DNA from 2 places in the Microbacterium sp. JZ70 genome. Region 1 is predicted to be linked to the other one. Evidence: predicted binding sites of a transcription regulator. Region 1 holds the regulator's gene; the other holds the start of a gene.

Region 1 (3,552 bases):
GCGGACCGCCCACAGCCGGCCCTCCGCGAGGACGAGGTCGCCGAACGCCATGCCGGTGCCCGCGGGCGTGAGCGGGATGGGCTCCGCATCGGCCGTGCGCAGGTACACGCGCTGATCCGACTGCTCGACGAAGAGGAGCGCGCCGTCGTCGGCCGCGGTCCACGCGCCGCCTCCGTACTCGTGGACGCGAGACCGCGCGCTCCAGGGCGCGGGAAGAACGCTCGCGCCGTCGCTCGCCCGCAGCACCGCTGTGCGCCCCCGCTCGGCCGCGACGCCCTCGGCCCACCAGACGTCGCCGCCTACGAACCGCGCGTCGCCGAGGCGCGGGGAGTTCCCCGCGATGTCGGACGCCGCGATGGGCGACGGCCACGAGCCGAACGGGAGCATCTGCGTCATGTCCTCCACGGTAACCGGCGACGTTCCGACACGGAGCGTCACAGATGCTCCCGCGCCCGCGCGCGGGCGACTACGGTCGGGAGAGGAGAGGCCGGATGCGGCGGCAGGGGATCGCCGCGGCGACCGGAGAGCACGGAGGAGGGACATGGCGACGTCGGCCACGCCGTTCTCGTTCGAGCTGTACCCGCCGCGCACGCCCGCGCGCACCGCGGCTCTCGAGGAGACCATCCGCCGCCTGGCCGCAGCAGGCCCGGACTTTCTCTCCGTCACGTACGGCGCGGGCGGCTCCACGGGCGGTGCGTCGCTGCGCGTGCTGCGGTGGATCCGCGAGAACACGGACGTCGAGCCGCTCGCTCACCTCACGTGCGTCGGCAACGACTACGCGACGGCGAGCGCCCTCATCCGCGAGTTCCTCGACGCAGGCATCCTCAGCTTCCTCGCCATCCGCGGAGACCCGCCCGCCGGGAAGGACGAGGACGACGCGTTCCTGGGCGACCTGCGGACCTCGGCCGAGCTGGTCCAGCTCATCCACCGCGTGCAGGCCGAGCGCGCTCCCTACGGCGAGACGACGATCCCGGGCGTTCCCGAGGCGGTGCGGGTGGACCGCGCCCCGCGTGCGCGCACGCTCGTCGCGGCCTTCCCCAACGGGCATCCGCGCTCGCGCCATCCGCTCGAGCACCTCGATGCGCTCCTCGCGAAGCAGGCGGCCGGCGCCGAGGCGGCGATCACCCAGCTCTTCTTCCATGCCGACGACTACCTGCGCTTCGTCGATCGCGCCCGGGCCGCGGGCGTGACCATCCCGATCCTCCCCGGCATCATGCCCGTGACCTCTCCCGCCAAGCTCGCGCGCATGCTCGAGCTCACGGGCGAGCCCCTGCCGTCGGAGCTGTCGATCGCGCTCGAGGTCGAGCCGACCCCCGAGGGCCGCAGGGAGATCGGCATCGCCTACGCGGCGGACCTCGCGCGCGAGGTGCTCGCCGGCGGGGCCCCGGGTATCCACCTCTACGCCTTCAACGAGCACGAGACCGTGCTCGCGGTGCTGCGCGAAGCCGGGGTCGCGCTGCGCGAGACCGCGGCTTCCTGACCGCCGGTTCGCTCCCGGCACACGAGGAGGGCGGGAGCCGACCGGCTCCCGCCCTCCTCATGTGCGCCGTCAGACCGCGCGCAGGATGGCGACGACCTTGCCGAGGACCACAGCGTCGTCGGCGAGGATCGGCTCGAACGCCGAGTTGCGCGGGAGGAGCCAGGTGTGGCCGTCGCGCTGACGGAACGTCTTGACGGTCGCCTCGCCGTCGACCATGGCCGCGACGATGTCTCCGTTCTCCGCCGTGCCCTGCGACCGGATGACGACCCAGTCGCCGTCGCAGATCGCCGCGTCGATCATCGACTCGCCGCTGACCTTGAGCATGAAGAGCTCGCCCTTGCCGACGAGCTGTCGGGGGAGGGGGAAGATCTCCTCGACCTGCTGCTCGGCCGTGATCGGGACGCCGGCGGCGATGCGGCCGACCAGCGGCACGAGAGCGGCGTCGCCGACCGCGGGGCCCGAGTCGGCCGGGTTCTCGGCCGCCGAGCCCGGGAGATCGATGAGCACCTCCATCGCGCGGGTCTTCCCGGGGTCGCGACGCAGGTAGCCGCTCAGCTCGAGCTGCCCGAGCTGATGCGTCACGCTCGAGAGCGACTTCAGTCCGACCGCGTCGCCGATCTCGCGCATGCTCGGCGGATAGCCGTTGTGCTGGATGGAGCGCTGGATGACCTCGAGGATGGCCAGCTGCTTGTCGCTCAGGTTCTTGCGCCGCCGCGTGCGCGGCTTCTCCTCGCGCGTGCCCGCATCCGTCATGTCGTGCTCCTTCGCTGCCCCGCTCGAATGTCGGAGGTGCGTGATGTGGTGGTCCCGTCAGGACGACGCTAGCGGATCTCGACGGGATTCCGGGAGATTTGTTCGAGCGTGTCTCGCAGAAGTCGCGAAACCCGTTCGAAGAGAGTTCTTGACACCGCGACCACATCGAAGATAGGTTCGGAACATCACTTCGGGTCCGTCTCTCCCGGCCGAGCAGACGGACTCGAAGTGATCTACAGGAAGGAACCGCCATGCGCACGACCAGCTCCGCTCCGGCACGCTCGACCCGCCTCCGCCTCACGGTGCGCGGCCGCCGGGTCCTCGCCGCGCTCGCCGCGGCTCCGCTCGTCGCGGCGATCGGATTCGGGGTGCTCAGCGGCGGCGCGGCCCTCGCCTCACGCGAGGACAGTGCGCCTGCCGGCACCTTCGACACCGTCACGGTCATGGCGGGCGACACCCTGTGGGACATCGCGCAGGCGGTCGCCCCCGAGGCGGACCCGCGCGACGTCGTCGACGAGATCCTGCACCTCAACCAGCTCCCGGGGAGCGACATCGCCGCGGGGCAGGAGATCGCCATCCCCGCCGCCTACTCGACGGGCGAGTGAGTCCGTCGCGCGCTCTAGCATGGACGGGTGACCGTCTCTCTCGATGACCTCCCCCTGCGCGACGACCTCCGCGGACAGCAGCCCTACGGCGCTCCGCAGGCGCCGCTGCCCGTCGCGCTGAACGTCAACGAGAACACGCACCCGATCCCCGACGAGGTCGCCGACGACATCGCGGATTCGGTGGCCCTCGCGCTGCGGGATGTGAACCGCTACCCGGATCGCGAGTTCACGGCGCTCCGCGAGGGGTTCGCGGAGTACCTCGGGCACGGGCTCGAGCCCGAGCAGATCTGGGCCGCGAACGGCTCGAACGAAGTGCTGCAGCACCTCCTCCAGGCGTTCGCCGGACCGGGGCGGACGGCGTTCGGCTTCGCCCCCACCTACTCGATGTACACGCTGCTGACGCGCGGCGTCGGCGCGACGTTCGTCTCGGGGGAGCGGGGGGCGAACTTCTCCCTCACGCCCGAGAGCGCGGCCGCGCAGGTCGCGGAGGCCCGGCCCGACGTCGTGTTCCTGTGCGCACCGAACAACCCGACGGGGACGCCGCTCGAGAATGACGTCGTGGAAGCCGTCTACGACGCGACCGACGGCATCGTCATCGTCGACGAGGCGTACCGCGAGTTCGCGCCGCGCGACGTGCCCTCGGCGCTCCAGCTGCTGCCCGGGCGGCCCCGGCTCGTCGTCTCGCGCACCATGAGCAAGGCGTTCGCGTTCGCG
Region 2 (3,552 bases), 1.3 Mb from region 1:
CCGCCGAGCTCGGGCTCGCCGACCAGCTCGAAGCCCGATCCCTGCTGGATGCCGTACGCGAGCACCGGGTAGTCCTCGAAGTACCCGACGGCCTGGCCGGCCTTGACGGCATCGACCATGTCGGTCGTGTCCTGGTAGGGGCTCACGCGGAAGCCGTACTGGTCCTTGATCTCCTCAGCGAAGGTCTGGCCCTGCGTGCCGGTCTTCACGGCGACGGTCTCGCCCTCGAGATCCTCGTACGACTCGATCGGGCTGCCCTCGAGGACGCCGAGCTGGATGCCGCCGGTGAAGTAGGGGTCGCTGAAGTCGAAGGTCTCCTGGCGCTCAGGGGTGATCGACATGCCCGCCATGACGGCGTCGACCTGGTTGGCCTGAAGAGCCTGCACGGCCGCGTCGAAGCCGAGCTGTCGGATCTCGACCTCGAAACCCTGATCCTCGGCGATGGCGCGCAGGAGGTCCATGTCGATGCCGACGAGGTCGCCGTCGCTGTTCGTGAACTCGAATGGCGCATACGTGGTGTCGGTGCCGATGACGTAGGTCTCGCCCTCTTCGGCGGCCGTTGCGGCGGACGCGCCGCCCAGGAGGGAGACGACGGCGATCGCGGACGCGATGAGAGCCGTCCCCGCCCGCCGGCCTGCCGTGCGCAGCCGGGCCGCGCGGTCGGTGATCTGATGCACGATGTGTGTTCTCCTCGTGGTGGACTCGCCCGGCCCTGCGGGCGGCCGGCGACCCTCCACCCTAAACCGTGGCCTGCCCGGCCAGCGAGAGAAGGAAGCCGGATCGTTCACCGCGCACGCTCGAGCGCGACAGGCCGCGGCCGTTCGAGGTGCGGAGCGGGCGGCGGCTTGAGGTGCGAAGCGGCGGCTTGAGGTGCGAAGCGGGCGGTTCGAGGCGCGAAGCGGGGGAGCGGCTCGCGGTGCACCGTGGTGGGTCAGGTGCGGATGCGGGTGAGGGTGCGGCGGATGCGGGTGCGTATGCGGGTGGCGGATCCTTGTGCGGGGCGGGGTGTGCAGTCGCGGTCGATCCATCGGGGCGGGACGATGTAGGGCACGCCGTGGTGCATGTGGATGGTCCAGCCGGAGGTGTCGAGGTGGTGGTGGTGCCACCAGCAGAGCAGGACGCCGTTGTCGGTTTCGGTGGGTCCGCCTTGGGTGCGGTCTTGGACGTGGTGGATCTCGCACCAGGCGGCGGGGATGGTGCAGCCGGGGATGATGCAGTCTCCGTCGCGGGCGACGATGGCTTTGCGTTGGGTGGGGGTGAAGCAGCGTTGGATGCTGCGCAGCTCGAGGATGCGCCCTTCGGGGGTGAAGACGGCGCGGAGGATGTCGCCGGTGCATCCGATCCGGCGGGCCACGGTGGCGGGGACGGGCGCGTCGACCCCGTCGAGGTGCGCGATGCCGCGCCGGCCGGTGTCGGTGTCTGTGGTGGTGAGGTCGTCGGCGGTGATGTGGATCATGACGGTGGGGGCGGCGCCGCCGAGGGCGGGGGTCTCTGCGGCGCGTGAGGCGGCCTGGATCATCGCGAAGAACGCGTCGTGCCGCTTCTGCCCTGGTGAGCGGGTGTCCGGCATGACCGGACCCAACTCCGCGCCATCCGCGCCCGCGCCGATGCCGTCGTCGGGTCCGGCATCGTCCGCGGCCTTCCCTCCCGCGTCAACGTCTCCGTCCCCGCTGTCCGGCCCGCCGCCCGCGTCGCCGCCGCGGGTTTCGGTGAAGGTGACGTTGCGGGCGGGGTTGGTGTGGGCGGAGAGGAGGTTCTGCAGGAGGGCGCCGGCTTCGGGGACGAGGGTGCCGTTGACCCGGAAGGCTCCGCTGGGCAGGGGTGTGAGGGTGAGGGTGCGGTCGCGTTCGGGCCGGTCGGGGTCGGGTTCGGTGCCGTCGGCGGTGAGCACGTCGATCCACGCCTGCGCGTGCACGTTCACCACCGACAGCGGCGGGACCGGCGCGAGCTCCTCCAGCGGATCCCGCCCCGCCATCGCGTCCGCGTCGCCGACGCCCGCCTCCATACCCGTGTCCGTGTCGGGGCCGGTGTCCGTGTCGGTGTCGGTGTCCGTGTCGGGGTCGGTGTCGGGGGTGATGGTGCCGGTGGCGAGGGCGACGAGGTGGCGTTCCATGAGCTCGACCCGGTCGGGGTGCCCGCCGCCGCGGCGGGCGGTGTCGACGGCCTTCACGATCCCCGCGGCCGCTTCCGCGCCGAGCAGTCCGGACGCGAGCCCGGCGGCCACGTGCACGCACCGGGGATCGAGGTCCTGCCCGGTCAGGGTGGTGCGGGTGCGGGTGGCCTCATCCAGCCGCACCCGCCCGCGCAGCTCCCGGTTCGACGCCCCGGTGAGCCGTTCGAGCAGCTCGAGCCCGGTGCGGCACCCGTACCGGGCCGCGAGCGGGTCGTCGTCACCGCGGCGGGAGCGGGCATCGATCTCTCCCGCGACCCGGGTGCGCAGCGCATCGAGCGTGCGCCCGAGGTGGTCGACCTCCCCCGCGAACGCGATCAGGTCCGCGTCCGTCACCCCACGCACGCCCTCGGCCAGGCCTTCCAGCCGCGTCAGCGCTTCCCGGACCGCCGCGCCCGGGAAGAGAGGTTCGAATCCTGGCTCCTTCGCCATACATTCAGCATAGAACAGCGATACGACGAACGCAACACTTTTCTTCTCCTGATCGGGATGTTTCTCCGACGCGCGCTAGCACACACCACCGACATCCACCCAGCACACCAAGCGACAGGCGCACCAAGCGACAGCACACCAGACGACAGCCCACCAAACAACGCCGCACCTCGGCGCGCAGCCGCGTGCGCAAGGGAGATGCGGGTGCGCTCAGCGCTTGACGCGCACGCCGTGATCGCGCCCGAGGAACTCGCGCACGACGTGGTCGATCGCGTCCACCGTGAGGTCGAGCGACTCGAGGTCGATGCGCTCGTTGTGCCCGTGGAAGAGGGTGCGGAACTTGCCGTAGTCCCAGCGGTCGCTGAGCACGCCGAAGCCGTAGGCCGGCACGCCGCGCAGGCGGTAGAAGCGCCCATCCGTGCCGCCCGCGGCGAGCATCGGCAGCAGGTCGGCGTCGGGGCGCGCGCGCCGGACTGCCCCGCGCAGCACGTCGAAGAGAGGAGTGTCGGTGGGCGAGACGGTCGACTGCACGAACTCGTCGCCCTCGATGCGCACGTTCTCGAGCAGGTCGCCGAGCGCCTCGCGCAGATAGCCGTCGACATCCGCCGCGTCGACATCGGGGAGGACGCGGATGTCGAGACGCACGGTCGCCTCGCCGGGGATCACGTTGAGCTTGTCGCCCGCGTGCACGACGTTCGGCGAGATGGTCGTGTGCGTCGACGCGTGCGCGAACCCCTGCAGCAGGCCGGTCGCGGGCAGGCCCTCGTAGAGGCGCTCGGGATCCTGCAGCTTCGCGGTCGTCTCCGCGTCGAGCTCGAGCGCGTCGGCGTACGCGTGCCACTGCGGCGTGATCACGGTCGGCGTGCGGAACCGCGCGATGCGCGCGACGGCCTCGGCCGCGATGACCGCGGCGTTGCGCGACCCCCACGGGGCTGATCCGTGGCCCGGGA

What was found. The regulator LexA, encoded in region 1, represses DNA repair genes until DNA is damaged. The targets are predictions, from matches to a motif close to TCGAACANNTGTTCGA.
Region 2: the regulator LexA is predicted to act here: its motif matches at 2,613-2,628, upstream of M1D46_RS01930 (DUF222 domain-containing protein).

Annotation. Positions count from the first base shown of each region.
Region 1 is NZ_CP096405.1:1,713,031-1,716,582, forward strand. Features, by position in the region: gene M1D46_RS07750 (alpha/beta hydrolase family protein) at 1-396, opposite strand, end outside; gene M1D46_RS07755 (methylenetetrahydrofolate reductase) at 542-1,480, shown strand; gene lexA (transcriptional repressor LexA) at 1,550-2,233, opposite strand; gene M1D46_RS07765 (LysM peptidoglycan-binding domain-containing protein) at 2,485-2,838, shown strand; gene M1D46_RS07770 (histidinol-phosphate transaminase) at 2,866-3,552, shown strand, end outside.
Region 2 is NZ_CP096405.1:431,439-434,990, reverse strand. Features, by position in the region: gene M1D46_RS01935 (amino acid ABC transporter substrate-binding protein/permease) at 1-677, opposite strand, end outside; gene M1D46_RS01930 (DUF222 domain-containing protein) at 932-2,602, opposite strand; gene M1D46_RS01925 (M20/M25/M40 family metallo-hydrolase) at 2,813-3,552, opposite strand, start outside.